Regions from separate parts of the Caballeronia sp. INML3B genome, predicted to be linked through region 2. Evidence: riboswitches for the same ligand, from Rfam matches in the RefSeq annotation. Region 2 holds a riboswitch; each other region holds the start of a gene.

Region 1 (10,131 bases), on a different contig from region 2:
TGCGATACACGAGCGGCACGCCCAGCACCGCGACGCCGCCGAGCATCGAGCATACGCCGGGCACCACATGCGCATCGAAGCGTCCGGCGAGACGGTCGTGCAGATACATGTACGAGCCGTAGAAGAACGGATCGCCTTCGCAGATCACCGCGACATCGCGCCCGGCTTCGAGATGACCGGAGATCGTGAGCGCGGCTTCGTCGTAGAACGCGCTGATGATCGTCTCGTAGCAGAGCGGCGGTTCGAGCGCCTCGGTCGTCACCGGATAGACGAGCGGCAGCCGCGTCTGCGTATCGTCGAGATGCGATTCGATGATGCCGAACGCATTGCCCTTCTTGCCCTTCGCGACGAAATAAGCGACTACGGGAGCTGACTTGAGCAAGCGCAGCGCCTTCAGCGTGATCAGCTCGGGATCGCCCGGGCCGACGCCCAATCCAAAGAGATGCCCGCGCATCATTCGGCCTCCGAAGCAAGTGCGTTCGCCGCCGCTGCCGCCATCGCGCTGCCGCCGCGGCGGCCGAGCAGGGCGACGAAGGGCACGCCGCGGCTATCGGCGGCGAGCATCGCCTTGGATTCCGCCGCGCCGATGAAACCGACCGGAAAGCCCAGGATGAGCGCGGGTTTCGGTGCGCCGGCATCGAGCATGTCGAGCAGATGAAAGAGCGCGGTGGGCGCATTGCCGATCGCCACGATCGCGCCTTCGAGATGCGGCCGCCACAACTCGAGCGCGGCGGCCGAGCGCGTGTTGTTCATCGCGCGGGCGCGTTCGGGAACCGATGGATCGCTCAACGTGCAGACGACACGGTTATCGGCGGGAAGCCGCGCGCGCGTGATGCCTTCGGCGACCATGCGCGCATCGCACAGGATCGGCGCGCCGGTTGCGAGCGCGCGTCGGCCGGCGATGCCCGCACCGCAAGAGAAGCGCAGATCGCTCACGATATCGACCATGCCGCACGCATGGATCAGGCGCACCGCGAGCTTTTCAAGATCGGCGGGAATGGCGGCGAGGTCGGCTTCGGCGCGGATCGTCGCAAAGGACTGGCGATAAATCTCCGCTCCGTCGCGGATGTAGTCAGGCATCGGCATGGCTCCGGGCGAGCCGTCCGGCCGCCTCTTCGATGGTCAGATCGTGCGCAACGGTTCGTGCGCCGCGATGTAGGTCATAGCGCCCCGGCGCGACTGCATAGAGCGTCACCGGGACCGGATGCGCCGCCGCGCACGAACGCTCGCAGCCGCTCAGATGCACTTCGCCTTCATCCGAAGGCAGAAGCGAAGCGAGGCGATGCGCGTCCGCTTTGGTGTCGGCGCGGCTTTTCGCGCAGCCTTCGGAGCCCGCGCACGCGATGAGGCGCGCGAGCGGTTCGCGCGGGTCGATCGCAAGGCCGAGCGCGTGAAGGCGCTGCAGTACGTCATGCGCGTCATGCGCAGCGATGCCGGGTATCAGCACGCTTTGCCACGGCGTCATCGTCAGGCGGCCTTCGGCTTGCGTGTCGGCGATATCGGCGAGGGCTTCGAGCGTGGTCGCGTCGAGGCGTCCGAGGGGTGTTTGCGCGCCTGCGTACCACGTCGCGCGAAACGGCTCCGCGTGGGCGCCGAGGCGCAGCGATGCATCGGCGGGTCCGCGTCGCCAGTTCTGAACGGCTGCATCGACATCGAATGCTTCGAGAAAGCGCGCGACGCCGATACGCGCGAGCAGATCGCGCATACGATGCTCTTCTGGCGTGGCCAGCGCGAGAAACCTGCGCAGCACGCCCGACACGAACGTCACCACATCGCTGCGATGAATCGCGCCGGACGGACGCTGCCGCATCGTGCCCGCGAAGCCGAACGCGAAGCGCGCGCCATCGTCGATTGCGCAAAGCCACAGGTCGTGTGGATGATCGAGCATCGCGAGGCGCTCGCCGGCATCGAGTTGCAGCGCGAACTTGGGCGAGAGCGCATGAAGCGATGCGTCGGCCTGCATCGCGTCGATGATCCGATCGGCGAGCGCGCGCGTGTCGTCGCTCGCGAGCGGACTGAGCATCACGTTGCGGATGTCGTCGGCGCCGGCCGTCGAGGGGCCGAGGCCCGCCTCGAGCGCAATGTCGATCAGCGCGGCGTGGGCGTCGTCGCGGATGCCGCGCAACTGCAGATTCGCGCGATTGGTCACCTCGATCACGCCGGAGCCGCATTCGCGCGCCGCCCGCGCAACGGCCCGCGCCGCGTGCGCGCTCGACACGCCGCCCGCCAGTCGCAGGCGCGCGAGGCCGCCGTCCCGCGCGGGCACGATGCGCATCAGGCCCGGGCACGCAAAAGCGCGCGGCGCGGTCGTGAGCGATGAGCGGTCGAATGAAGTCAAAAGCGTGACCCGTTGGGCTTCGCGCGTCATGAGCGAACCGGTACACCCCGCCCGGTCGGCGTCGCGCGAATGCGGTGAGTCGGCAGGTCTCTTGGCTGGCAGGTCTTCATTCGCGCCGGCCTTCCCGGTAGAAACCAGTGGCAGTGGAGCGCGGACTCGCTGCGTACAATTGCGGGGGCAGCCACAGTTTTCTGTGTTCCCTCTTAGGCCCTGGGTCTCTTCGACTCCGGGCACCGACGGACCTGTATTATGCCCGCTTTTATCGACCATCCAGGCGCTTCAGGGCCGCCGCCCGAAGCGCATTCCAAATCGCATGAAGGAGGCCGCGCATGTCGAACTGGCTGACCGTGGTAGGGATCGGCGAAGATGGCTGGCACGGCCTGTCCCGCGTCGCGCGCCGCGCGCTGCTCGACGCCCAGTCGATTCACGGCGGCGAGCGCCATCTCGCGTTGCTGCCGGCGCGCATTGCCGCGAGCCGTGTGCCGTGGCCTAAACCCTTTTCACTCGACGCCGTGCTCGCCGGACGCGGCGACGGCAAGACCCGCATATGCGTGCTCGCGAGCGGCGATCCGATGTGCTTTGGCGTCGGCGCGACGCTCGCGCGTGAAGTCGCCAACGGCGAAATGCGCGTCATTCCCGCGCCGTCGTCGCTGTCGTTCGCGGCGGCGCGTTTGCACTGGGCGCTGCAGGATGCCGTGTGCGTATCGCTTGTCGGGCGGCCGGTCGCGTCGCTGCTCGCGAGCCTGCATCGCGGCGTGCGTCTGCTCGTGCTGAGCGCCGACGGCGCGACGCCCGCCGCCGTGGCCGCGCTCCTGACCGCGCATGGCTTCGGCGCGAGCCGCATGACCGTCTTCGAGCATCTGGGCGGGGACGAGGAGCGCCGCATCGACGAACGTGCCGACGACTGGCGCGAGCCCCTCGTCGCCGCGCTCAATCTCGTCGCGATCGAATGCCGCACGCACGCCGGGCACGCGGGTCCGCCGCTCACGCCGGGCCTGCCCGACGACGCTTATCGTCACGACGGCCAGCTCACGAAGCGCGACGTGCGTGCCGTGACGCTCGCGCGCCTCGCGCCGCAACCGGGCGAACTCTTGTGGGATGTCGGCGCGGGTTGCGGCTCGATCGGTATCGAATGGATGCGCGCGCATGGCGCGTGCCGCGCGATTGCGATCGAAGCGAACGAAAGCCGGCAGCGTCTCATCGAGCACAACCGCGACGCGCTCGGCGTGCCCGCGCTGCAGCTCGTGAAGGGCGAGGCGCCCGACGCGCTCGACGGCCTGCCCGCGCCTGACGCCGTATTCATCGGCGGGGGATTGACGGTGCCGGGCGTGCTCGATGCGTGCTGGGCGCGCCTGCGTCAGGGCGGGCGGCTCGTCGCCAATGCAGTGACGCTGCAAAGCGAGGCGGCGCTCGTCGAATGGCGCGGGCGGCATGGCGGCGAGCTGACGCGCATCGGTGTCGCGCAGGCGGAGCCGCTCGGCAGCTTCGATACGTGGCGTCAGGCGCTGCCGATCACGCTGTTGCATGCGAGCAAGCCGTGACGAGTCATGCGTAAGGAAATGCCGGGAAACTCGAAGCGCGTGCTGCTGCTCGGCGGCACCGGCGACGCGCTCGCCATCGCGCGCGAACTGCCCGCCGCGCATGTCTACAGTCTCGCGGGCCTCGGGCGCGTGCCGGGCGACCTGACGTGCACGGTGCGCGTCGGCGGCTTCGGCGGCATCGACGGACTTGCCCGCTATCTGCGCGCGGAGAACATCGCGCTCGTCGTCGATGCGACGCATCCGTATGCCGCGCAGATGAGCCGTCACGCGCACGCCGCCTGTGCGCTCGCGGACGTGCCGCTCTGGGCGGTGCGACGTCCCGCGTGGCAGCCGCAGCCGGGCGACGACTGGCGCGATGCCGCCGACTGGCGCGAAATCGTGGCGCGTATCGCGGCATTTCAACGGCCGCTTTTCACGCTCGGGCGCGAGGCGCTCGCGCATCTGCATGAAATTCCCGCGTCGCAGCGCTGGACGGTCCGCTGTCTCGAAGCGCATCCGGGCAACGAACGCGCGAAGATCATCGACGCGCGCGGCCCGTTCGATCTCGAAGGCGAGCGCGCGCTGTTCGACGCGGCGGGCGTCGATGTGGTCGTCAGCAAGAACAGCGGCGGCCGCGCGACCGAAGCGAAGCTCGCCGTCGCGCGCGAACGCGGCTTGCCGGTCGTGATGCTCACGCGGCCGTCGCTGCCGGACGCGCACAGAACGTTCGACGACGCCGCGAGCGCGCGCGACGCGCTGCTGCGCTGGCTCGACTCAATCGACACATCGGAAACATGACGATCTATTTCATCGGCGCGGGGCCGGGCGATCCCGAACTCATCACCGTCAAGGGACAGCGGCTCATCCGCACGTGTCCCGTGATTCTCTATGCCGGCTCGCTCGTGCCGAAGGACGTGCTCGACGGGCATCGCGCGGCGAAGTGCATCGACACGGCCGAGCTCGACCTCGACGCCATCGTCGCGCTGTTGCAGGACGCGCACGCGAACGGGCAGGACGTGGCGCGCGTGCATTCCGGCGATCCGTCGCTCTACGGCGCGATCGGCGAGCAGATCCGCCGGCTCGACGCGCTCGCGATTCCCTACGAAGTCGTGCCGGGCGTGACGGCGACGGCGGCATCGGCGGCGGCGCTGAAGCGGGAACTGACGTTGCCGGGCATCTCGCAGACCGTGATCCTCACGCGCTACGCGACGAAAACGTCGATGCCGGAAGGGGAAAGTCTCGCGGATCTCGCACGTCATCGCGCGACCCTCGCGATCCATCTCGGCGTGCGGCATATCGAGCGCATCGTCGCGGACCTGGTGCCGCACTACGGCGCGGATTGTCCGGTGGCGGTCGTGTTTCGCGCGAGCTGGCCGGACGAGACGCGCATCGAAGGAACGCTCGCGGAGATTGCGTCGAAAGTACGTGCGGCGGGCGTGGAGCGCACGGCGATGATTCTCGTCGGCCGCGTGCTGGCCGCCGACGGCTTCGCGGATTCGACGCTCTACGCGAAGGACTGATCACGCCATGCGCGACCTCGACACCGTGTTCGACGCGCTCGCGAAATCGGCTTTCCGGCGGCGTTTCGCGCTCGGCGTGCGCGAGGGGAAATATCTGCGGGAAAAGGGCGTCGACACGGTGATCGCGCAGGCGCATGAGTTGATCGGCAAGCGGCTCGCGCCGCAAGCGCCGTTGAACGACGGCAAGCAGACGCCGTTTCGCGGGCATCCGGTGTTCATCGCGCAGCACGCGACGGCGACGTGCTGCCGTACGTGCCTCGCCAAGTGGCACGGCATCGCGGCAGGCAAGGCGCTCGACGACGCCGGGCGACAACATGTCGTCGATGCGATCGCGCGCTGGCTGCGCGCGCAACCGCTGCCGGCTGCGAAGGACGCCGCGCCCGACAATCCGCAGCGCGAATTACCTTTCTGATGCGCCGTTCAGCGTGACTCGTCCGGCGGGCAGGACGATGGCGCAACAGGCGCTCCCGCGCACGGCGCCGGGTGAGCGCTAGCCGCGTTCGCGAGCAAGGGCGCCGTTCATCGCGGGCCCGGGGCTCGTCGTCCCCTCGCCCGGCGAGACAGCATGTTCAGCCCCTCGACCAGCGCCGAGAACGCCATCGCCGCGTAGATGTAGCCCTTCGGCACATGCGTGCCGAATCCTTCGGCGATCAGCGTCATCCCGATTACGAGCAGGAAGCCGAGCGCGAGCATCACGATCGTCGGATTGCGCTCGATGAAGCGCGACAGCGGGCCTGCGGCGAAGAGCATCACGGTCACGGCGGCGATCACCGCGACGAACATGATCGGAATGTGCTCGGTCATGCCGACCGCGGTCACGATGCTGTCGATGGAAAACACGAGGTCGAGCAGCAGGATCTGGCCGATCGCCGACAGCGGCGTCAGCGACTTGGCCGATTCGGCGCCGGCATGACCGTCGTCGTCGTGCGTAACGTGGTGATGGACTTCGGTCGTCGCCTTCCAGACGAGAAACGCGCCGCCCGCGATGAGAATCAGGTCTCGCCATGAGAAGCCGTGACCGAACGCTTCGAAGATGGGCGTTGTGAGCCGCACGATCAGCGCGACGGTGCCGAGCAGCCCGAGCCGCATGACGAGCGCGAGCGCGATGCCGATGCGCTGCGTGCGCTCCCGGTGCGCCGCAGGCAGCTTGTTGGTCAGGATGGAAATGAAGATCAGGTTGTCGATGCCGAGCACGACTTCCATGACGACGAGCGTTGCGAGCGCGGCCCAGGCGGCGGGATCGGCGAGAAGGGCGACGAGATAGTCCATGGTCCGGGGAATGATTCGACAGGTGAGGGCGAGATATTAGCCTGATCGCCGCCCATAGTGAAAGGAACTTGAAAACTTCATGCAAATCGTGATGCTCAAGCCGCGGTGACAAGCCCACCCGTCGTCGCGCTGTGGTCGTTATCGGTCGCAAATACCGGAATTAAAACGATTATTTGCGCCTGTTCTGATGATGCGCCGCCGCATTTACGGGTAAACTCCTATGCTTTCGTGCCGCGTGTCCGTGGCCGCCGTCCAACTTCCTGTCGCCAGGACACACCGAACTCAAGCCGCATGCAGGGAAAATCACAACGTCTCGTCGAGCTGGACTTCTTCCGCGGACTGGTGTTGCTCATCATCGTCGTCGATCATATCGGCGGCAGCATGGTGTCGCGCTTCACGCTTCATTCGTTCGCGCTGAACGACGCCGCCGAAGTCTTCGTGTTCCTCGGCGGTTTCGCCACGGCGACGGCGTATGGGTCGCTCGCGCAGCGACGCTCCGAAAGCGTGGCCCGCGTGCGCTTCCTCAAACGCGCGTTCGAGCTTTATCGCGCGTTTCTGGTCACCGCCTCGCTGATGCTCGTCGCGTCCTTCCTGCTGCGGCCGTTTTTCGGCCACGCGCCGAATCTCGCGCTGCATGACCTCGACAGCCTGATGTCGCAGCCGCTTTCGTCGATCGCGCAGATTCTCACATTCGAGCGCCAGCCGTATCTTGCCGCCGTTCTGCCGATGTACGCGCTCTTCGCGCTCGCCGTGCCGCTCATGCTGCCGCTCGCGCGCAGCAAGCCCTGGCTGTTGCTGGGTCTGAGCCTCGCGTTGTGGGCCTTCGCATCGCAGATTGGCGAATACATGCCGTCCGTCGATGACAACCTGTGGGATTTCAATCCCGCCGCGTGGCAGTTGATGTTCGTGCTGGGCGTTTTGGCGCGCTGCCAGCCGGTTTACCGGCGAGTGAGCACGAACCGCTTCGGCTGGATCGTGAGTGCGGGCGCGGTCGCGTTGATCGCGGGCATGGCGTACTACAAGCTGCTCGTGCTGCCGCCCGTGCTGGATAGCGCTTTCAAGCGCGATCTGGCCGGACCGCGCGTCGTCAATTTCCTGGCCATCGCGTGGATTGCAGCGAATCTGGCGCGTTACGGCGTCGTCAAGGCCGTGGCGCGTCGTTTGCCGTGGGTCGGCGCGTTGGGGCGTGACGGCATGGTGTCCTTCGTTGCGGGGACGGTGATCTCGCTCGTCGTCGATTCGATCCTGTTCACCCTCACCGATGGCCTCGTCAACGTGCCAGCCGGCCTTGCCGCCGATGCCATCGCGATCGGCGCGCTGCTCGCCGTGCCGCACGCGCACCGTCGGGTCGCGACGTGGCTCGGCACGCGACAGCCGGCGCCGGTAGCCACTGCCGCGCGTGCGACCGTCGCAGCAACCGCCGACACTCGGGCGCGGGCGGTACGCTGAGAACGCTATTCAGACGGGCAGTTCGCTGCCCGCTTTTTTCTGAGCCGATGCGCAACTAACTGTCGAATTTTCTCGTCGCACGCGACAAAAATCGACGATGACCGTCATGGCATGCAGCTTGCACGCTGAAGGCAGTTCAACACACAACGGACTCGTCATGCTGAAGCTCGCCATCCTGTTCGCAATCATTTCCGTCGTCGCCGGTTTCTTCGGTTTTACACGTGTGTCATCCGGCGCGGCGGGCATCGCCAAGATTTTTTTCTTCATCTTCTTGATCCTGTTCGTCGTGTTCCTGGTCATCGCGATCACGGCGGGTTCGCTCGTGCTGTAGCGCCGGGAACGTCGGAAACGCCGTGCGGGCGCGTCTGCGTGCTTCCTCGCATCGACCCGCACGCCGCGACGGTGTTACATTGCCGCGAGAGACAAGCGAGCGACAGTGAACCGGAAAGGAGGAGGCGATGCAGCATGCCATCGGCGCGGCCTTGCAGCCTGCGCAATGCGACGTCATCCGTCATTCGCACGAGCGCTCCGCCACATTCGGGTTGTGCGAGACGATGCGCCCGGATTACGCCGTGCTGTCGGGCGCGGAACTCGCCGTCAAGGTCGGCGAGAGCCGCGCGCTCTTTGCGCACGCACTGCCGGTGATGGAAACGCTGTATGCGCAGATCGCCAATACGCACAGCATGATCGCGCTGACGGATGCGAGCGGTCTTATCCTGCATTCGCTCGGCGACGACGATTTTCTCGCCCGTGCCGAAAAAGTCGCGCTGAGGGCGGGCGCGGTGTGGAGTGAAGCGCATCAGGGCACCAACGCCATCGGCACGACGATCGCGGAGCGCACCGCCGTCACCGTTCATGGCGACCAGCATTATTTGCGCGCCAATCATTTCCTCAGTTGTTCGAGCGTGCCGATCCTCGATCCGCACGGCAATCTCTCCGGCGTCCTCGATGTGACTGGCGACCGGCGCGGCTATCACCAGCACACGATGGCGCTCGTGAAGATGTCCGGGCAGATGATTGAGAACCGCCTGATCGCGAGCGCGTTCGGCGACGGGTTGCGCATCCGCTTTCCCAGCCGGCCCGAGTTTATCGGCACGCTGATGGAGGGCCTCGCCGTATTCGATCTCGACGGCCGCCTTCTGTGCGCGAACCGCAGCGCGCAATTCCAGCTCGGGTTCGAACTGGCGCATCTGCGCTCACAGACGCTCGAGGCGCTGTTCGGCGAGCGCGTCGACTCGCTGATCGCGTGCGCGGGCGACGCACCGTGCCGTCTCGAACTGCATAGCGGCGTCGCGGTGTTCGCGAGTATCGAATTTCATGCGCGTCCGGCATCCAGCGTGTCGCCTGCGACAACCGCGATGGCCGTGCGCGAGCAAAGCGGGTCGAGCCTCGCCGATCTCTGCACCGGCGACGCGCAGATGAACGACATCGTGGCGCGCGTGCGGAAGGTCATCGGCAAGAACATCGCCATTTTGATCGGCGGGCCGACGGGCGCCGGCAAGGAAATGCTCGCACGCGCGATTCACCGCGATTCGCCGCGCCGCACGGGGCCGTTCGTCGCGGTGAACTGCGCGTCGTTGCCGGAGACGCTGATCGAATCGGAGCTTTTCGGCTATACGCAGGGCGCATTCACGGGCGCGGCGAAGCGCGGCGCGATCGGCAAGATCGTGCAGGCGAACGGCGGCACGCTCTTCCTCGATGAAATCGGCGATATGCCGTTCGCGATGCAAAGCCGCTTGCTGCGCGTGCTGCAGGAACGCGTCGTCGAGCCGCTCGGCGCGGCGCGCGCGGTGCCGGTCGATTTCACGCTCGTCTGCGCGAGCAACCGCCGGTTGCGTGAGTGCGTTGCGCAGGGGACGTTTCGCGAGGACCTGTATTACCGAATCAATGGCCTTTCGGTGACGCTGCCGCCGCTCGCGGAACGGACGGATCTGCGCGCGGTCGTCGACGAGATGCTGCGCCACGAGCGTTTCGCGGGCCGCATCGTCGGCATCGATGACGACGTGCTCGCGCTCTTCGCGCGTCATCCGTGGCC
Region 2 (10,131 bases):
AGGCGTCTCGCGCCGGGTTTGTATGACATCATCATGGGCTGCTACGGCGCGGCCGGCCTCACGCCGCGCATCGGCCAGGAGGCGATCCAGATGCAGACCATCGTGAGCCTCGTGTCCGCCGGCATGGGCGTGGCGCTCGTGCCGCATTCGCTGCGTCATCTGCGGCGCACGGGTGTCGTGTATCGTCCGCTGCGCCCGCTGAACGCGTCGACGATGCTCGTCGAAACCGGCCTCGTCTGGCGCGCGGCGGAAGTGAGCCCGGTGCTCGCGGGGTTCATCGAGATCGTTCGTTCGCGGGCCGAAACCGCGGGTTCGGTATGATTCGCCCTTGTAGTTCGCTCAAGCTCCCACATCAGAATGCTCATACATCCCAATTTCGATCCCGTCGCGATTCATCTCGGACCGCTCGCCGTGCGCTGGTACGGCCTCATGTATCTGGTGGCGTTCATATCGGCCATCGTCATCGGCCGGCTGCGTCTGCGCCTGCCTTACGTGGCGGCGCAGGGCTGGACCGCCAAGGACATCGACGACATGCTGTTTTATGGCGTCCTCGGCACGATTCTCGGCGGGCGCATCGGCTACGTGATCTTCTACAAGGCGAGCTATTACGCGGCGCATCCGCTCGACATCTTCAAGGTCTGGGAAGGCGGGATGTCGTTTCACGGCGGCTTTCTCGGCGTGACGCTCGCGATGGTGCTGTTCGCGTATCACCGCAAGCGCACCTGGCTGCAGGTAACGGATTTCGTCGCGCCGATGGTGCCGCTCGGTCTTGCGGCGGGGCGTCTCGGCAACTTCATCAATGGCGAGTTGTGGGGCCGCGTGACGAGCCCGAACGCGCCGTGGGCGATGCTCTTCCAGAGCTCGACGAACGACGACGCGATCTGGCTTGCGAAGAATCCGCAACTCGACGCGCACTACCATCTCACGGAAATCTTCCAGCGCTATCACATGCTGCCGCGTCATCCGTCGCAACTGTACGAGATCGCGCTCGAAGGACTCGTGCTGTTCATCGTGATCTGGACGTTTTCGCGCAAGCAGCGTCCCGTCGGCGCGATCTCCGCGCTGTTTCTGATCGGTTATGGACTGGCGCGCTTCACTGTGGAATTCGCGCGTGAGCCGGATGACTATCTCGGCCTTCTCGCGCTCGGCCTCTCGATGGGCCAATGGCTCTCGCTGCCGATGATCATCGTGGGCGTGCTGGTGATGGTGTGGGCGTACAAGCGCAATCTGCGTCTGCCGCCCGAATCCGCGAAAGCCTGAGCTTTGCGGGGCAGCACGCCCCGCATCGTTCAACGCCCCATCTGCACCGAACCGGAGACGTCGACGGTCACTGTCGTCGTGCCGGCTTCCATCGCGATGGGGGCGGCCATCTTCGCATCGGCGCTCATCGCGCGCGATTGCATCATCATGACCGGGCGCGGCTGAACGCCGCTATGTCCGACGTTCACTTCACGAATCGTGTAATTGCTGTAGCCGAACCCTTGCGCGGCGGCTTGCGCCTGCTTGCGGAACGAATCGATGGCTTGCGTGACGAGCTTCTGCTCGGCCGCGCGCTGCGCCTCGGGCGACAGCGAGAACGCGACGCTGCCTACCTGCATCGACGAGCTCATCTTGCCCGCGAGCTTCGACGCCGCCGCGAAGTCATGCGATTCGAGCACGATTTCCGTGCGGCCTCGCCATGCGGAGATCTTGCCGTCACGGTCCGTTGCCGGATACACGGTGAATGAGCCGCTCTTCGCGGTCACGCCGTCGACGCCCCTCGCTTCGCGCAAGGCGGCCTCGGCGCGCTGATTGAGCGTACTGGTGAGAGACGAGGGATCGGCCGCTTCCTGCTCGTAGAAGAGCGTGATGTTGACGACATCCTGCGGCACTTGCGCGCTTGCCTGTGCCGAAAGAGAAAGCACGCCCGAAGGCTGCGGCTGCGTGATGACCGTTTGCGCGGCGGCCGTTTGGGAAAGCGTGAACGCTGCGCCCGACATCGCGAGGAGCGCGAGCGCGGCAGCGGTTTTCTTGTTGATCATCGAAGGACTCCGAACGCGGGATATCGCGTGATTCGCGACGGGATTTAGGCGCGGCCTTCGTGTCGTAAGTTCCTTGTTAGACGAGTTGTTCGGTAATAAATCGCCACTGCGCTTCTGTTACCGGCGTGATCGACAGGCGATTGCCGCGCGCGAGCACCTGCATGTCCGCGAGCGCCTCATGCTCGCGCAACGTGGCGAGAGAAATGAGCGGCGTCTTCTTCACGAACTCGACATCGACGAGCATCCAGCGCGGCGTTTCCTGCGTGGACTTGGGATCGTAGTAATCGCTCTTCGGATCGAACTGAGTGGGATCGGGATACGCCGTCGAGCACACTTTCGCGATGCCCGCGATGCCAGGCTCCGGACAACTCGAATGATAGAAAAGCACACCGTCGCCGAGCTGCATCTGATCGCGCATGAAGTTGCGCGCCTGATAGTTGCGCACGCCCGTCCACGGCAAGGTTTTATTCGGCGCGTGCGCGAGGTGATCGATGCTCGCTTCGTCCGGTTCGGACTTCATCAGCCAGTAGCGCATGATGGTTCGCTATGCGGAAATCGTCGATGCAAATGAAAACGGCATCGGAAAAACCGATGCCGTTTCTTGAATGGGTCCCCGCCACGGCCGCTAGGCCGGCATCCTGAACCTGGGTTCAAGATTGGTCGCGGTAAGCAACACTTCGGGTACATCGGACTAGCGACGCGCGCGCCCGTGCTGCAAGGTTCCGCAACCGTGCCAATGTAGCATTGGTTCAAGGAATATATGACCTTGGCGAACCAGGCAGGGAACCGTCACTCTACACCAATCGTTTGCCTTATGCAGCCTCTCGGGAGCAAATCGGCAGTTTCTTTTTTCGATTGATATTGCGTGCTGATTGACTCAGCGCGCAGACGTCTCACTGCGCTTCATACTGCGCGATGACCGCGCCCAGTTGTTCGTTCATCGAATGCATCGTGCGGCGGATTTCCTCGGCGGGGAAGGCCTCGCCGTGACGCACGCTGTCCTGCAGCTTAAGCAATTCCGACGCCAGCGAAAGCGCTGCCATCACCGCGATGCGATCCGTGCCGCGCACGCTGCTCGCATTACGCACCTTGTTCATCTCGGCATCGACGCGCGCGACGGCTTCGCGCAATGCGCCTTCCGTTTCCGGCGAGCACGCGAGGCGATACGGCTGCCCGAGAATGGATACTTCGATCTGCGTGGTCGTCATGCCTTCTCTCCTTGATGATGCTCGCCGTGCAATTCCGCTTCCTGTGCTTCCCGGGAATCGGCGTCGAGGAGATCGAGTTGATTGTCGGATTCGGCATGTTGCGCGGACTTCGCGCGGGGCAGCTTTTCGAGAATGGCGTTGAGGCGTACTTGCGCGTCGTCGATTTTCGCGGAGAGCGAGTCGCGTTCGGATTGCAGCGTATCGCGCTCTTCACGCACTTGCGCAAGTTCGGCCTGCACGTTCGCATAGTCGGCGCGCAGTTGTTCGAGTTGCTCTTGCAGCGCCTGACGCGCCTGATTGTGGCGCTCGCTGATCTGGATCAGCCGGCCGATATTTCCTGACAGTGATTCGAGTTCGTTGAGCATGTGCTGCGTCCTCTAAAGACCTCGCATTTTAGCGCGGTTCAACGGAGCTTCCGATAATTGTCTCGTTTCGAGACGTAACAGCATGCGATCTTGCGCTTAATCCTTCGAATCAAGCGCATGTCGCCATGCATTCGTGTGCAGAAAAGGCGAGCGCTGGTCATCGCTCGTGGGGACAGGCCGGCCGATTCTCGTTCGATTCGTCATGTGCCGCGCTACTCTGTCCGTGCCGTTTTCTTGACGGCCCCAACCCGCGCTCCTACACTTGCCGCACTTTTTGGTGCTCGCATTCGCGGATCTCGCGGATGCAGTCAAACGGGAAACAGGGAGCGAAGTCTCCGAAGTCCGACCGGGACCCACCCGGGATGAGCCAACCTGTGCTGCCCCCGCAACGGTAAGCGACCGCAACGCAAGTTGCAAGTCGTCTCATGCGCGTTTTTGCAGCGCAAACGTGTGGATTTTCATCACACCGGGTTTGTTATTCGAATCCACTGCAAGAAACGTGTCGACGCCACTGCGCACGATGCGCGGGAAGGCGAGACGATCCGTCGTCAGCCCGGATACCGGCCAGAGTTCGACGCATCGGCGCTCAATGCGCAAGTGCGTTCGTCGCGCATCGTCCTCGCGGGGAGCGGGGTCGCGCTCATGCGAAACGGAACTTCACTCATGGTATTGCCACAGGCCGCGCTCAAGAACGGCCCCACTCGTCATGTCGCGCTCGTTGCAGCGGTCTTCGGCTCGGCGCTCCCCGGCGCGGCGCACGCCGCCGACGGCGCCTCGCAAACGCTTGCCCCAGTCGTCGTCACCGCGACGCGCGCGCCGCAGCCGCTCGCCGAATCGATCCCGCAGACATCGGCGTTCGATGAACAGGACATCGCCGATGCCAACGCCGACGACGCGCTCGGCCTCGTCGCGCTCGCGCCCGGCGTGCAGGTCACGCGCAACGGCGGACCGGGCGCGAATTCCGGCGTCTACATACGCGGCGCGGCGTCGTCGCAATCGCTCGTTCTGATCGATGGCGTGCGCGTCGAATCGGTGTCGCTCGGCGCGGCGCAGCTATCGCAATTGATGCTCGATGAGATCGGGCGCGTCGAGGTCGTGAACGGCAATGTATCGGCGTTGTACGGCTCGAATGCGATTGGCGGGGTCGTGCAGATCTTCACCAGGGAAGGCGAGCCGCATCCGCCGCGCTTCGCTTTCGAGGCCGAGTACGGCAGCTATCACACGCAGCGTCAATCGGCGGGCGTGAACGGCGCGCTCGACAAGGACGGCCGCACGACCTTCAGCCTGAACGTGTCACGCGAAAAGACCGATGGATTCTCGTCGATCGATCCGGCGATCGCGCCCGGCGCGAATCCTAACGCGAACGGCTATCTGAACGAGAGCGTCGCGGCGACGCTGCGCCACCGGTTCAGCGACAAGTGGGATGCGGGCGTGCGCTTCATGCAATCGAACGGCATCGACAGTTTCGACGATGCCTACGGCCAGCCATCCGACATCAACGAAGCGCACGATCGCGTGCGTTCGGCGTCGGTGTTCGCGAATGGCAGGATCACCGACAACTGGACCACGCACTTCACGGTCGCGCAGGGGCAGGATCGCGCGAATATCGAGCAGAACGGCGCCTATACGAGCCGCTTCGACTCGGAGAATCGGCAATACACGTGGCAGAACGATTTCAGGATCACCGATGCGCACACGCTGTTGTCCGGTTACGAGCATCTCGATCAGACGCTCGATTCCGACCAGTTCACCGCGCCCGATCGTCACGTGAATTCGGTGTTCGCGGGCTACGTGGGGCACATCGGCGCGAACGATTTGCAGGCGAATCTGCGGCACGATCAGTATTCCGATTTCGGCGGCGCGAACAGCTACTATCTGGGCTACGCATATCACTTCGATGCGCACTGGAAGGCGAGCGCGAGCTATGCGGCTTCGTTTCGCGCGCCGAGCTTCGACGACCTCTACTATCCGTTCAGCGGCAATCCGTCGATCCAGCCGGAGCGCAGCCATTCGGTCGAGGCGGCGTTGCAGTACGCATCGAATGCGCTCGGCGTGATGCGCGTGACGCTGTTCCAGACGCGCTATTCGAATCTGATCGACTATGTTTCCGACGGCGGGTTCTACTATGTCGCGCAGAACGTCGGGCGCGCGAAAGTGCAGGGCATCGAGGGATCGTGGGCGGGACATGTCGGCGCAACCGACGTGCGCGCGGGCGTCACGTTCCAGAATCCCGTCGACGAGACGAATCACGAGGATCTGACGCGGCGCGCGCGGCATTTCGCGACGCTCACGGCGCATCGCACGATCGCGCGCTGGCGCGTCGGCGGCGAGTGGATCATGAGCGGAGAGCGCCACGATTACGATTCGACGCTCGCGGGTTACGGCATCGTGAATCTTTCGGCGCGCTATGACGTCTCGAAGTCGTGGTACGTCACAGCGCGCATCGACAACCTGTTCGACAAGGACTATGAACTTGCGTACTCGTACAACACGCCGCGGCGCGGCGCCTATATCACGCTCGGCTGGCATCCGTCGTGAGCAACGCGCCTGAGTGTCTCCAGCGTGCGCGTGCGATGAACGCGAGCCGCGCGGCCGCGATCTGGATCGCGCTCGCCGCGGCGACGTTCATCGTGCTCGTCGCGTCGCTCGCGATGGGCAGTGTCGCGTTGCCCATGTCGCGTGCGCTCGGCGCGCTCGTTCGCACGCACGCCGCGACGCCCGATATCGCCGATGAGATCGTGCTCACCTTGCGGCTGCCGCGCGCGCTCGCGGGCTTCGCATCGGGCGCGCTGCTCGCGATGGCGGGTGCGCTGCTGCAAGTGCTGTTGCGCAATCCGCTCGCGGAGCCGTACGTGCTCGGCGTATCCGGCGGCGCCGCGACGTTCGCGCTTGCCGCGATGCTCGCATCGGTGCCGTGGTGGGGCGTCGATATCGCGGCGTGCGCGGGCGCGTTCGCATCGATCGTCGTCGTGCTCGGACTCGCGCGCAAGGATCTCTGGCAGAGCGCTCAGGATGCGTCGCCGCGACTATTGCTCACGGGCGTCGTGATCGCATCGGGATGGGGCGCGCTGATCACGCTGATGCTGAGCATCGCGCCCGAGAACCGGCTGCGCGGCATGATCTTCTGGCTGACGGGCGATCTCAATGGCGCGGCCGCGCCGTGGCCTGCGTTGATTGCGCTCGCTGTCGCGCTCGTCGCCATCGTTCCTGTCGCGCCGCAATTGAACGTGCTTCTGCGCGGCGATGCCACCGCGCGTGCGCTCGGCGTGCCGGTCGAACGATTGCGCCTGCGTGTGTATCTCGTCGCGTCGATCGCCGCGGCGGCTGCGGTGACGACGGCGGGAACCATCGGCTTCGTCGGCCTCGTCGTGCCGCATCTGCTGCGTCTCGCGTTCGGCAACGATCAGCGCATGCTCGTGCCCGCCGCCGCGCTCGCGGGCGGCCTCGCCGTGATGGCCGCCGATCTCGCCGCGCGCACCGTGATCGCGCCCGCGCAGTTGCCGGTGGGCGTCGTCACGGCGCTGATCGGCGTGCCGATGTTCCTGTGGATGCTCTTGCGGAGAGCGCCATGACCTTGCAACTCGATGCCGTCGTGATTCGCGCGGGCGCGCGCACGCTCATCGGCGGTCTCACGCAGACGATATCGACGGGCGAAGTATGGTGCATCGCCGGGCCGAACGGCGCGGGCAAGACGACGCTCATCAACGTGCTCGCGGGTCTCTCGAAACCGGCGTCGGGCCGCGTGTCGCTCGATGGCCGCGCACTCGCGTCATGGCGCGCGGCGGACCTCGCACGCGCGCGCGCGCTGATGCCCCAAGCCATGCACGACGCCTTCAGCGCGACCGTGCTCGACACCGTATTGCTCAACCGCTTTCCCTATCTCACCGGCTGGGGTTGGGAGAACGAAGACGACCGCAGCGCCGCGCGCGCCGCGCTCGACACGCTCGGCCTCGCGTCCTTCGCCTCGCGCGACGTGCTGACGCTCTCGGGTGGCGAACGCCAGCGCGTTGCCTTGGCTGCCGTGCTGTGCCAGAACGCACCGTGCCTGTTGCTCGACGAACCGCTTTCGCATCTCGACCTGCGTCATCAGATCGACTGCCTGCATACGTTGTGCGACACCGCGCGCGAGCACAAGCGCACCGTAATCTTCTCGTGCCACGATCTGAACCTTGCGCGCCGTTTCGCGACGCATGCGCTCCTGCTCGACGGCAACGGCGCCGCTCACGCGGGCCTCGTCGCCGACGTCCTCACGCCCGAACGCGCGGGCGCGGCATTCGGCTATCCGCTCGCGCTCATCCGCGACGGCGAGCATGAAGCGCTCGTGCCTTCCATTCATCGCCCCTGAAAGGAATTTCGATGTCCTCGTTCAACGACATCCCGCTGCCCCGCGCACTCGACCGCGCACTCGAAGCCGAACTGCGCCGCGTCATCGACATGAAGACGAAGCCGCCCGGCAGTCTCGGGCGGCTCGAATCCCTCGCGCTGCAAATGGGCCTGATCCAGCGCGCGACCAGGCCGCGCATCGAGCGTCCCGGGATGATCGTCTTCGCCGGCGATCACGGCATCGCGAAGGAGGGCGTGAGTTCGTATCCGCAGGAAGTGACGGCGCAGATGGTCGCGAATTTCTTGAGCGGCGGCGCGGCGATCAACGCGTTGTCGCGCTCGGTCGGCATGTCGCTCGAAGTCGTCGATGCGGGTGTCGCGACGCCGATTCCCATCGACCACGGGTACGAACGCCTGTCGCTGGGACTCGGCACGCGCAACTTCGCGCGGGAGCCCGCGATGTCGCGCGAGACCGCGCTCGAAGGCATCGCGCGCGGCGCGGCGCGCGTGCGGCATCACGCGTCGCTCGGCACGAACGTGATCGGCTTCGGCGAGATGGGCATCGCGAATACATCGGCGGCGGCGTGTCTGATGAGCCGCTTGTGCGATCTGCCGATCGGCGAGTGCGTCGGCCGCGGCACGGGTCTCGACGACCATGGCCTCGCGCACAAGCGCGATGTGCTCGGCCGCGCGCTCGCGCTGCATCGCGAAGGCGATGCGATCGACACGCTCGCGACTTTCGGCGGCTTCGAAATCGCGATGATCACGGGCGCGTATCTCGCCGCCGCATGCGAAGGCATGACGATCTTGGTCGATGGCTTCATTGCGACATCGGCGTTGCTCGTGGCCGCGAAGATCGCGCCCGAGGTGCTCGAGTACTGCGTGTTCGCGCATGCGTCGAACGAAACGGGGCATCGGCGCATGCTCGCGCATTTCGATGCCGCGCCGCTCTTGCAACTCGATCTGCGGCTCGGCGAAGGCACGGGCGCGGCGCTCGCGTTGCCGATCCTGCGCGCGGCCGTCGCGTTCGTCGACGAGATGGCGAGCTTCGAGTCGGCCGGTGTGTCGAACAAAGCCGGTTGAGATGCGTCCCCTCGACGAACTGCGCTACTTCTTCACCGCGCTCGGCTATTTCACGCGCGTGCCGGTGCCGCGTTGGGTCGGCTTCGAGCGCGAGTATCTGAACGCGGCGGCGCGTTACTTTCCGCTCGTCGGCGCGATGGTCGGCGGTGTCGCGGCGCTCGTCTATCTCGCGGCGTTGCGCGTGTTTCCCGCGGGCGTCGCAGTGCTGTTGTCGATGGCCGCGACGCTCGTCATGACCGGCGCGTTCCATGAAGACGGACTCGCCGATTGCGTCGATGCGTTCGGCGGCGCGTACACGCGCGAGGATGCGCTGCGCATCATGCACGACTCGCGCATCGGCGCATTCGGCGCGATTGCACTCGTGATCGCGCTCGCTTTGAAATGGCAGACGCTCACCGCGCTGCCGCCGCAACGCGTCGCGTGGACGATGATCGCCGCGCACGCCGCGAGCCGCGCGTTCGCGATCAGCTATCTCGTCACGCTCGACTACGTGCGCGCCGAGGGCAAGGCCAAACCGGTCGCGCAGCGCATGAGCGCTGCGTCGTTCGCGCTCGCGCTCGTGTTCGGCGTGCCCTGGCTTTTCGTGATCGACTGGAAGCTCGCGTGCGTCACGATCGTCGCGCTGATCGTTTTGCGCTTCTTTATCGGGCGATACTTCGTGCGTCGCATCGGCGGCTATACGGGCGATTGCCTGGGATTCGCGCAGCAAGTGTTCGAAATCGCGATCTATCTCATCGGGCTCGCATGGATCTCGTCCTGATTCGACATCCAGAAGTCGCCATCGAAGCGGGCGTGTGCTATGGCCAGACCGATGTGCCCTTGCGCCACGATGTGCGCGATCTCGCCGGCGCATTGACGGCGCGCATGAAGGCGCTGGACGTTCCGGCGTGCGTGGACGGATGGCATGCGAGTCCGCTCGAGCGATGCGCGTCGCTGGCGCGTGTCCTTTCAGCCGATGCGCATATCGATGCGCGTCTCATGGAGATGCACTTCGGCGCGTGGGAAGGCCGCGCGTGGGACACGATCGATCGCGCGCTCATCGATGCCTGGGCCGCCGATGTCGAACATGCGTGTCCGCACGGCGGTGAGAGTCTCGCGCAGTTCGCGCAACGCGTTATCGCATGGTTCGAC
Region 3 (8,667 bases), on a different contig from region 2:
TCCGCGTCGCTCTTGTGGAACTTCCGCCTGGCCGCGATCGGCATTCAGGCGCTGATCTGGACGACGCTCGGTCTCGTGTTCGGCGCACTCGCCGCACGTGAACTGGACCGGCCGGCTGTCAGGAGAATGGCGGCGGCTTGACGCTTCTTGCAGGCTCGATTGTCCGGCCCACGTTTCGATCGAAGCGTGGGCTTTCTATTTCGCGCTTGCCGCACGCCGTGCGAGCAACGCGTCGAATAAATCGAGCTTCGCGGCTTCGTCCATCGATTTGAAGGTCTTGATTTCTTCGCGGCTTCTGAAGCATCCAAGGCATAAGCCCGTTTCCGGATCGAGCTTGCAGACGTCGGTGCAGGGCGAGCCGATGGGTTCCTGCGTCTTTGCGCGCTCGATCGTGAATGCGAGATCGAGCGGCGTGCGAATGTCTTGCGTCGTCGTCATAGTGATTCGCCGCGAAAGAGCGCGGCAGCGGCGGCCGGATTCGACGGCCAGTAAGCGTGCATGTAAGTGGCCGTGACCGGCCCGTGTCGATAGAGCGCTTCGCCCGATGTGCCCGTCGTCGCGTGTTTCGCCTCGAGGACGGCCTGCATCGGCGTGTGCAGAGTCGAGTAATGGAACGTGTGGCCCATCATCGCGCCGTGCGTCGTGTCGATACGCTGCATCGCGAGGCGCGACAGCTTGCGTTGCATTGCGGCATCGCCCGGAAGAATGCCGAGCATCGCGTGCCGTGTGCCTTCGATGTCCGTCAGCGTGTCGAGCAGATAGAGCATGCCGCCGCATTCCGCGACGACCGGCTTCGCTTTTGCAACGTGTTCGGCGATCGACGCGCGCGCGTTCGCATTTACCGCGAGACTTGCCGCATGCAGCTCGGGGTAACCGCCGGGAAGATAGAGCGCATCCGCATCGTGGGGCGCGGATTCGTCGGCGAGCGGCGAGAATGTGCTGATGCGCGCGCCCATCTCGGCGAGCAGATCGACGTTCGCCGGATAGACGAACGAGAACGCTGCGTCGCGCGCAATCGCGATATGCATCCCGTCGAGCAGACGCGGGGGCGCGGGAAGGGTCGTATCGTCGAAATGAACGGGCGGCGGCAGATCCGCGAGCGCGGTTTGCGCGATCGCGTCGGCGGCGCGATCGAGGCGCGCGTCGAGGCCCGCGATTTCGTCAGGCTGCGTGAGACCGAGATGACGCTCGGGCAGCGCGATATCGTCCGCGTTCGACAGATGGCCGCAATAAAGCAGCCCCTCTGGAATGGTCTCCGACAGCATCTGCGCATGGCGCGCCGACGCGACGCGATTGGCGAGCACGCCATGAAACGGCACGTCCGCGCGATAACGCGCGAGCCCGAACGCGATCGCGCCGAAGGTCTGCGCCATGCCGTGCGCGCCGATCACCGCGAGCACGGGCACGTTGAACGCGGCGGCGAGGTCGGCGCTGCTTGGCGTGCCGTCGAAAAGACCCATCACGCCTTCGATGAGAATGAGATCGGCCTCGCGGGCGGCCTGTGCAAGCAAGGCGCGGCACGCGTCGAACCCGACCATCGAGAGATGCAGCGAATACACGCTCGCGCCGCATGCGCGCTCGAGGATCATCGGATCGAGAAAATCCGGGCCGGTCTTGAACACGCGCACGTTCAGGCCACGGCGCGTGTGATGGCGCGCAAGCGCGGCCGTCACCGTGGTCTTGCCTTGATGCGACGCGCTTGCGCCGATGAAAAGAGCGGGGCAGTCGGGCATTGCGTTCAGAACTCGACGCCGCGTTGCGCCTTCACGCCCTGCTCGCGATAGGGGTGCTTCACGAGCCGCATCTCGGTGACGAGGTCGGCGAGTTCGATCAGCGCATCGGGCGCATGCCGGCCGGTCACGACCACGTGCAGCATCGCGGGCCGCGCCTTGAGCACGTCGAGCACTTCATCGAGCGGCAGATATTCATACTTGAGCACGGTGTTCAGTTCATCGAGCACGACCATCTGATAATCGCCGCTTTCGATCATGCGCCGCGCCTCGTTCCAGCCTTTGCGCGCAGTGGCCATGTCGGCCTCGCGGTTCTGCGTGTTCCAGGTATAGCCGTCGCCCATCGTGACGAAATCGCAATGCGCGATCGCGCCGAGGAAATCGCGCTCGGACGTATGCAGCGCGCCCTTGATGAACTGCACGACGCCGAGCTTCATCCCATGACCGAGCACGCGCACGGCCATGCCGAACGCCGCCGTGGTCTTGCCCTTGCCGTTGCCGGTATTCACGATCAGCAGGCCTTTTTCATGATCGGCGGCGGCCTGCTTTTTCTCGTGACCTTCCTTGCGACGCTGGGTCATGCGCAGATGCGATTCGGTATCGGTTTTCACATCGACTCCATTCGAATGGGGTTGCAGCGGGTCTTTGCATGACGAAAGACGGCCGTATCGTACATCAGCAGCGGCCGCGTTTTCGGCTTAATTCTGCGCTAACAGACGGTGGGCATCATGCAGTCACGCAATCACCGACTTCAGGAGCAAGGAAATGGACGCGCTCTATCTCTATCTGGAACTCGTGGCGCTGGCCGTTCTCGTCTGGCTTTGCCGCGATAAGTTCAAGCCACCCGTTGCAAAGCCGCTCGCCGAAACGGCGCGCCCGCGCACCACGGCCAAACCGGTGTTCATGTTCCGTTCGCATCGGGTTCATGCGCCATTGCGACCGCGACAGTTACGCCGCAACCGATCGTCTTTGGCACGATGAGCGTGTGCGCGTTGCCTGCAAGCAGCGCGCATGGCTCGCATACGCCATCGACGTTCATATGTTTCGCCGCGTGATGTGACATCGCCGTGCGAGGCGTGCGCGCGATCTCATCGGCGGTATAAAAGCGCAGCGGCAGGCCATGACGTGCGCAGAAAGCGAGCAAGCCCGCTTCGTTTCGCTTCGCATCGATGCTCGCGACGATCGCGATGTCGCCGAATTCGAGCGTGCCCAGCGCGACGCGCACCGCATGTTCGATCGCATCGGCGCTCGTGTCGCGCCTGCAGCCGATGCCGACGGCGAGCCGCATGATTGCAGGCACATTCATGCGAACGATCGAAGATTTCATGGTGAATGACGAGAGTGCGCTGCGTGGGCCGACATTATGACACCGCGCGAGCGGCGTCATTTCTTGACGCTCGCGCGCGCCGGGCCTAGACTTTCACGCAGTTTTGGTGCTCGCGCGCGGATTCTCTCGTGCGCAGTTAAACGGGAAGCAGGACACGTTCCTTTCGACCGATCGAGCGGACGTCAACCTGCGCTGCCCCCGCAACGGTAAGCGATTCCCCGCGCGCGCGATGTTTTCATCGCACGATCGGGAAGCCGGCTTCGAGGCCACTGCGCGTAGTAACGCGCGGGAAGGCGAAGCGGCGCGGTCGTCAGCCCGGATACCGGCCAGACTTTCACGGAGGATCGCTGTCGCGGGGATGCGGCGCGGCCCATGTTCATTCAAGCGTGTGCTTTCCTTTTTCATGCCGCAGCGTTGCCACGCATCGCGCGACACGAAGCGCACGCATACGAAGCCACGGAGCTACGATGCAAACCCGCAAGATCCCCGTCACGGTCGTGACCGGCTTTCTCGGCAGCGGCAAGACCACACTGATGCGCCATATCCTGTCCAACGCGAAAGGAAAGCGCATCGCGGTCATCGTCAACGAGTTCGGCGAGCTCGGCATCGACGGGGAAATCCTGAAGGGTTGCGGCATCGGCTGCGACGACGAAGCCGGCTCAAAAGACCGCAATCTGTATGAACTCGCAAATGGTTGCCTGTGCTGCACCGTGCAGGAAGAGTTCTATCCGGTGATGGAGCAGCTCGTCGAGCGGCGCGATGGCATCGATCACGTGCTGATCGAAACATCGGGTCTTGCGTTGCCGAAGCCGCTCGTGCAGGCGTTCAACTGGCCGTCGATCAAGAACGCGTTCACGGTCGATGCGGTCGTCACCGTGGTCGATGGCCCCGCTGCCGCAAGCGGCCAGTTCGCGTCGAACCCCGTCGCCGTCGATGCGCAGCGCAAGGCCGATCCGAATCTCGATCACGAATCGCCGTTGCATGAGTTGTTCGAAGATCAGCTTTCGTCGGCGGATCTCGTCATCGTGAACAAGACCGACCTCATGGACGAGGCAGCGCTGCACAAAGTCGAAGCGCTCGTGCGCCCCGAGATCCCGCCCGAAGTGAAGATCGTGCCCGCGCAAATGGGCAGGCTCGACGTGCATACGCTGCTCGGCCTCGGAGCTGCATCGGAAGAAACGATCCATCTGCGGCACGATCATCACGGCTCGCCCGACGAAGAAGGCCATGCCGATCATCATCATGACGCGTTCGATTCGGTCGTCGTTCATGGCAGGGTCGAATCCCGCGAGCAGGCCATCGCGGCGTTGCACACGCTCGTCGAGCATCACACGATCTATCGCGTGAAGGGTTTCGCGGCATTGCCGGGCGCGGCGATGCGGCTCGTCGTGCAGGGCGTAGGACGTCGTTTCGACAGCTATTTCGATCGCCGGTGGCAAGCCGATGAAGCGAAGACGCAAAGCCGCTTCGTGCTGATCGGCGAAGACCTCGATCGCGACGCGCTGCAACGTGCCTTCGACGCGGCGCTCGCAAGCGCCTCCGTGCAGGCGTAACAGCCATGCATCTGCTTCGCACGACACCGGGAGGCTTCGTCGACGATGCGCAAGGCGTCATGCGCATCGAGCAGACACGTGCGCCGATCGTGGTGCTCAGTTCCGCCGACACGACGCTTGCGTTGCTCGCGAGCGTCTTTCCGCGACTCGAAGCGGGCTTTCCCGACGTGCGGCTCGCGAATCAATCGTTTTTACGCCAGCCGGCATCGGTCGATTTCTATGTCGACGACGTGTTGCGTCACGCGAGGGTCGTGATCGTCGATCACCTCGGCGGCGAATCGTATTGGCCCTATGGCATCGAGCGGCTCGTCGCGCTCGCGAAGCAAGAGCAACAGATGCTCGCTATGTTTTCAGGCGATCTCACGGAGGATCCGAATCTCATCGGCAAGAGCACGGCGGATGCGGAGTTTTGCCGCGAGCTGTCGCGCTATCTACGCGAAGGCGGCGCGCGCAATGCGGAAGAATTCCTGCGCTCGATTGCGCATCGCGCGTTCGGTTTCGGGCGCGAACCGCAACCGCCGAGGCCGCTGCCCGCGGTCGCGATCTATCATCCCGAACGCGATACCGCCGCCATCGAAGACTGGCAGGCACGATGGACAGAAGGCGCACCCGTCGCCGCGATCCTGTTCTATCGCGCGCACTTGCAGTCGGGCAATACCGCCGTGTTCGATGCGCTCATCGAAGCGCTCGAGAAAGAAGGCATGAATCCGCTGCCGATCGCAATTTCATCGCTGAAGGAAAGCGTGAGCCGCGAAGTCGTCGAACGTTTATGCGCGGAGCATCGCGCATCGCTCGTGTTGAATACGACGGCCTTCGCCGCGAGCGTGATCGGGCAAGACGAAACGTTCGAAGTCGCGGGCGATGCGCCTGTGCTCCAGGTCATCCTGAGCGGCGGCAATCGCGACGACTGGCAAAAGGACAATCACGGCCTGAACTCGCGCGACGTCGCGATGCATGTGGCGCTGCCCGAAGTCGATGGCCGCATCATCACGCGCGCGATCAGTTTCAAGGGACTCGCTTATTACTGCAAGCATACGCAGGTGGACGTGGTGCGCTATCAGGCCGATGCGGAACGCGTGCGCTTCGTCGCCGAACTGAGCCGCCGCTGGTGCAGGCTGCGCCAGACGCCGAACGCGCAGAAGCGCATCGCGCTCGTGCTCGCGAACTATCCGGCAAGCGAAGGGCGCATCGGCAACGGCGTGGGACTCGACACGCCCGCATCGACCATCGGCATTCTGTCGATGCTCGCGCGCGAAGGCTATCGCGTGGGCGACATTCCAGAGACTGGCGATGCGCTCATCGCCGCGCTGACCGAAGGCGTCACGAACGATCCCATCGTGCGCGACTTGCGGCCCGCGCTGCAAAGTCTTTCGGTCGATGAATATCTCGATGCGTACCGCACGCTGCCCGCCGATGCGCGCGCCGCGCTGGAAAAGACCTGGGGCGCGCCCGAAGACGACCCTACGGTGAGACGCGGCCGCTTCATGATCTCGGGCTATCGTTGCGGCGAAGTCTTCGTGGGGATTCAGCCTTCGCGTTCGCGCGAACGCAACGATTACGCGAGCTATCACGACGCCGAACTCGTTCCGCCGCATTCGTATCTCGCGTTCTATTTCTGGTTGCGTCTGCGCTTTCAGGTGGATGCGCTCGTGCATGTCGGCAAGCATGGCAATCTCGAATGGCTGCCGGGCAAGAGCATCGCGTTGTCGTCGTCGTGCTGGCCCGATGCGATCCTCGGACCGATGCCGCATCTTTATCCGTTCATCGTGAACGATCCGGGCGAAGGCAGTCAGGCGAAGCGCCGCGCGCAGGCCGTAATTATCGATCATCTGATGCCGCCGCTCACGCGCGCCGAGAACTACGGGCCGTTGCAGGATCTGGAGCGTCAGGTCGACGAATACTACGAAGCGCTGATGGTCGATGCGCGCCGCGCGAAGCTGTTGCGCAAGTCGATCCTCGCGACCATCGTCGAGAACAGGTTGCACGAAGAACTTGGCCTCGATGCGCCACGCGACGTCACGAGCGAAGACGCCTTGCTCACGCGCGCCGATGCGTATCTGTGCGAGTTGAAGGAAGCGCAGATTCGCGACGGGCTGCACGTGTTCGGCGTATCGCCGCAAGGCGTGCAGCGCCGCGACACGTTGCTCGCGCTCGGCCGCTTTCCGATCGGCGATGGACAGGGCGCGAACGCGAGCCTCATCACGGCGATCGCGCGCGATCTGCAACTGCCCGATCACTTCGATCCGCTCGACGCCGACTGGGCGGCGCCGTGGAGCGGGCCGCGCCCGCGCGCGCTCGTCGAAGTGAACGATGCGCCGTGGCGTCATCAGGGCGATACGCGCGAACGCCTCGAATCGTTAGCGACGCAACTATTGTCAACTGACGATGCCGCCGCGCCCGGTTCGCATACATCGCTCGTGCTCGAACGCTTGCGCGGCGACGTGCTCGCACGCCTCGACGCATGCGGCCCGCAAGAGCTTTTGCAACTCAAGCGCGGCCTCGAGGGGCGTTTCGTGCCGCCGGGTCCGAGCGGTTCGCCATCGCGCGGCAGGCCCGATGTCCTGCCCACGGGCCGCAACTTCTATTCCGTCGATACACGCGCATTGCCGACGCAAGCGGCCTGGTCGCTCGGGCTCAAGTCGGCGAACGCGCTGGTCGAGCGTCATGTGCAGGATCACGGCGATTTTCCGCGCGCGATCGGCTTGTCGGTGTGGGGCACGGCAACGATGCGCACCGGCGGCGACGATATCGCGCAGGCGTTCGCGCTGATTGGCGTGCGGCCGAAATGGGCGGCGGGCAGCCATCGTGTGACCGACTTCGAGGTTCTGCCGATATCGATCTTCAACCGGCCGCGCATCGACGTGACGCTGCGCGTATCGGGCTTTTTCCGCGATGCGTTCGCGAACCTCATCCATCTCTTCGATGCCGCCGTGCAGGCCGTAGCCGAGCTCGACGACGAGACCGACGACGTCAACCCGATCCGCGCGCGCATCCTGCGCGAACGCGACGAATTGATCGCACGCGGCATCGAAGGCAAGGAAGCGCGGCGGCGCGCGGGCTGGCGCGTTTTCAGCACGAAGCCGGGGGCCTATGGCGCGGGTTTGCAGGAACTGATCGACGCAAGACAATGGCAATCCGACGCGGATCTTTCCGCGGCTTATCAAAGCACGGGCGGTTACGCGTATTCGCAGACGGGCGATGGCGTCGAAGCGCGCGCGACCTTCGGCACGCGGCTTTCGACGCTCGATGTCGTCCTGCAGAATCAGGACAACCGCGAACACGATCTGCTCGACTCGAACGACTATCATCAGTTTCAGGGCGGCATGGTCGCGGCCGTGCGTTATTTATCGGGCTTGCAGCCGCAGGCGTATAACGCGGATCACAGCAATCCCGCCGCGCCGCGCGTGCGCACATTGAACGAAGAGATCGCGCGGGTGGTGCGTTCGCGCGTCGTCAATCCGAAGTGGATCGATGGCGTGAAGCGGCATGGCTACAAGGGCGCATCCGAACTCGCCGCAACCGTCGATTATCTTTTCGGCTACGACGCCACCGCGCGCGTCGTGTCGGATCATCAATACGCGCTCGTCACCGACGCCTATGTGAACGACGCCGACACGCGCGACTTCATCACGCGACACAATCCGCACGCGCTGCAATCGATCTGCGAGCGCCTGCTCGAAGCGATGCAACGCGGCCTGTGGCAGGAACCCGCCGGCTACCGCGAGCAGATAGAACGGCATCTGCTCGATGTCGAACAAAGCATCGAGGGCCGACACAATTGAACCCGCTCACTTTTCCCTTCACCGCGTTAGTCGCACAAGCGCCCTTGCAGCAAGCGCTTTTGCTTGCGGCAGTCGATCCCTCGATCGGCGGCGTGCTCGTCAGCGGGCCGCGCGGCACGGCAAAATCCACGGCGGCGCGCGCACTCGCGGAACTGTTGCCCGAGGGAAAGCTCGTGACCTTGCCGCTCGGCGCAAGCGAAGAGCAGTTGATCGGCACGCTCGACATTCAAAGCGCATTGCGTGACGGCGGCGTGAAGTTTTCGCCCGGCCTGCTC

The links. A riboswitch is a leader RNA that binds a small molecule or an ion and turns the genes downstream of it on or off. The one in region 2 is predicted to bind cobalamin.
Region 1: another riboswitch for cobalamin. It lies ahead of cobG (precorrin-3B synthase); the one in region 2 lies ahead of NCS58_RS03995 (TonB-dependent receptor domain-containing protein).
Region 3: another riboswitch for cobalamin. It lies ahead of cobW (cobalamin biosynthesis protein CobW); the one in region 2 lies ahead of NCS58_RS03995 (TonB-dependent receptor domain-containing protein).

What each region holds. Positions count from the first base shown of each region.
Region 1 covers NZ_JALQDI010000040.1:607,189-617,319, reverse strand. Annotated here, with positions in the region: gene NCS58_RS18675 (precorrin-2 C(20)-methyltransferase) at 1-457, opposite strand, end outside; gene NCS58_RS18670 (precorrin-8X methylmutase) at 454-1,080, opposite strand; gene cobG (precorrin-3B synthase) at 1,073-2,368, opposite strand; cobalamin riboswitch at 2,402-2,591, opposite strand; gene NCS58_RS18660 (bifunctional cobalt-precorrin-7 (C(5))-methyltransferase/cobalt-precorrin-6B (C(15))-methyltransferase) at 2,668-3,879, shown strand; gene NCS58_RS18655 (cobalt-precorrin-6A reductase) at 3,898-4,656, shown strand; gene cobM (precorrin-4 C(11)-methyltransferase) at 4,653-5,378, shown strand; gene NCS58_RS18645 (DUF4186 domain-containing protein) at 5,386-5,790, shown strand; gene NCS58_RS18640 (TerC family protein) at 5,898-6,647, opposite strand; gene NCS58_RS18635 (OpgC domain-containing protein) at 6,939-8,096, shown strand; gene NCS58_RS18630 (DUF1328 family protein) at 8,254-8,427, shown strand; gene NCS58_RS18625 (sigma-54-dependent Fis family transcriptional regulator) at 8,555-10,131, shown strand, end outside.
Region 2 covers NZ_JALQDI010000003.1:161,710-171,840, forward strand. Annotated here, with positions in the region: gene NCS58_RS03960 (LysR family transcriptional regulator) at 1-321, shown strand, start outside; gene lgt (prolipoprotein diacylglyceryl transferase) at 358-1,260, shown strand; gene NCS58_RS03970 (SIMPL domain-containing protein) at 1,290-2,021, opposite strand; gene NCS58_RS03975 (EVE domain-containing protein) at 2,098-2,556, opposite strand; RNA gene ssrS (6S RNA) at 2,628-2,809, opposite strand; gene NCS58_RS03985 (cell division protein ZapA) at 2,915-3,229, opposite strand; gene NCS58_RS03990 (hypothetical protein) at 3,226-3,594, opposite strand; cobalamin riboswitch at 3,853-4,178, shown strand; gene NCS58_RS03995 (TonB-dependent receptor domain-containing protein) at 4,258-6,132, shown strand; gene NCS58_RS04000 (iron ABC transporter permease) at 6,168-7,166, shown strand; gene NCS58_RS04005 (ABC transporter ATP-binding protein) at 7,163-7,939, shown strand; gene cobT (nicotinate-nucleotide--dimethylbenzimidazole phosphoribosyltransferase) at 7,951-9,000, shown strand; gene NCS58_RS04015 (adenosylcobinamide-GDP ribazoletransferase) at 9,002-9,760, shown strand; gene cobC (alpha-ribazole phosphatase family protein) at 9,745-10,131, shown strand, end outside.
Region 3 covers NZ_JALQDI010000040.1:620,631-629,297, reverse strand. Annotated here, with positions in the region: gene NCS58_RS18725 (CbtA family protein) at 1-141, shown strand, start outside; gene NCS58_RS18720 (DUF1289 domain-containing protein) at 196-438, opposite strand; gene NCS58_RS18715 (cobyrinate a,c-diamide synthase) at 435-1,733, opposite strand; gene cobO (cob(I)yrinic acid a,c-diamide adenosyltransferase) at 1,739-2,341, opposite strand; gene NCS58_RS18705 (cobalamin biosynthesis protein) at 2,632-3,036, opposite strand; cobalamin riboswitch at 3,145-3,403, shown strand; gene cobW (cobalamin biosynthesis protein CobW) at 3,525-4,610, shown strand; gene cobN (cobaltochelatase subunit CobN) at 4,616-8,392, shown strand; gene NCS58_RS18690 (ATP-binding protein) at 8,389-8,667, shown strand, end outside.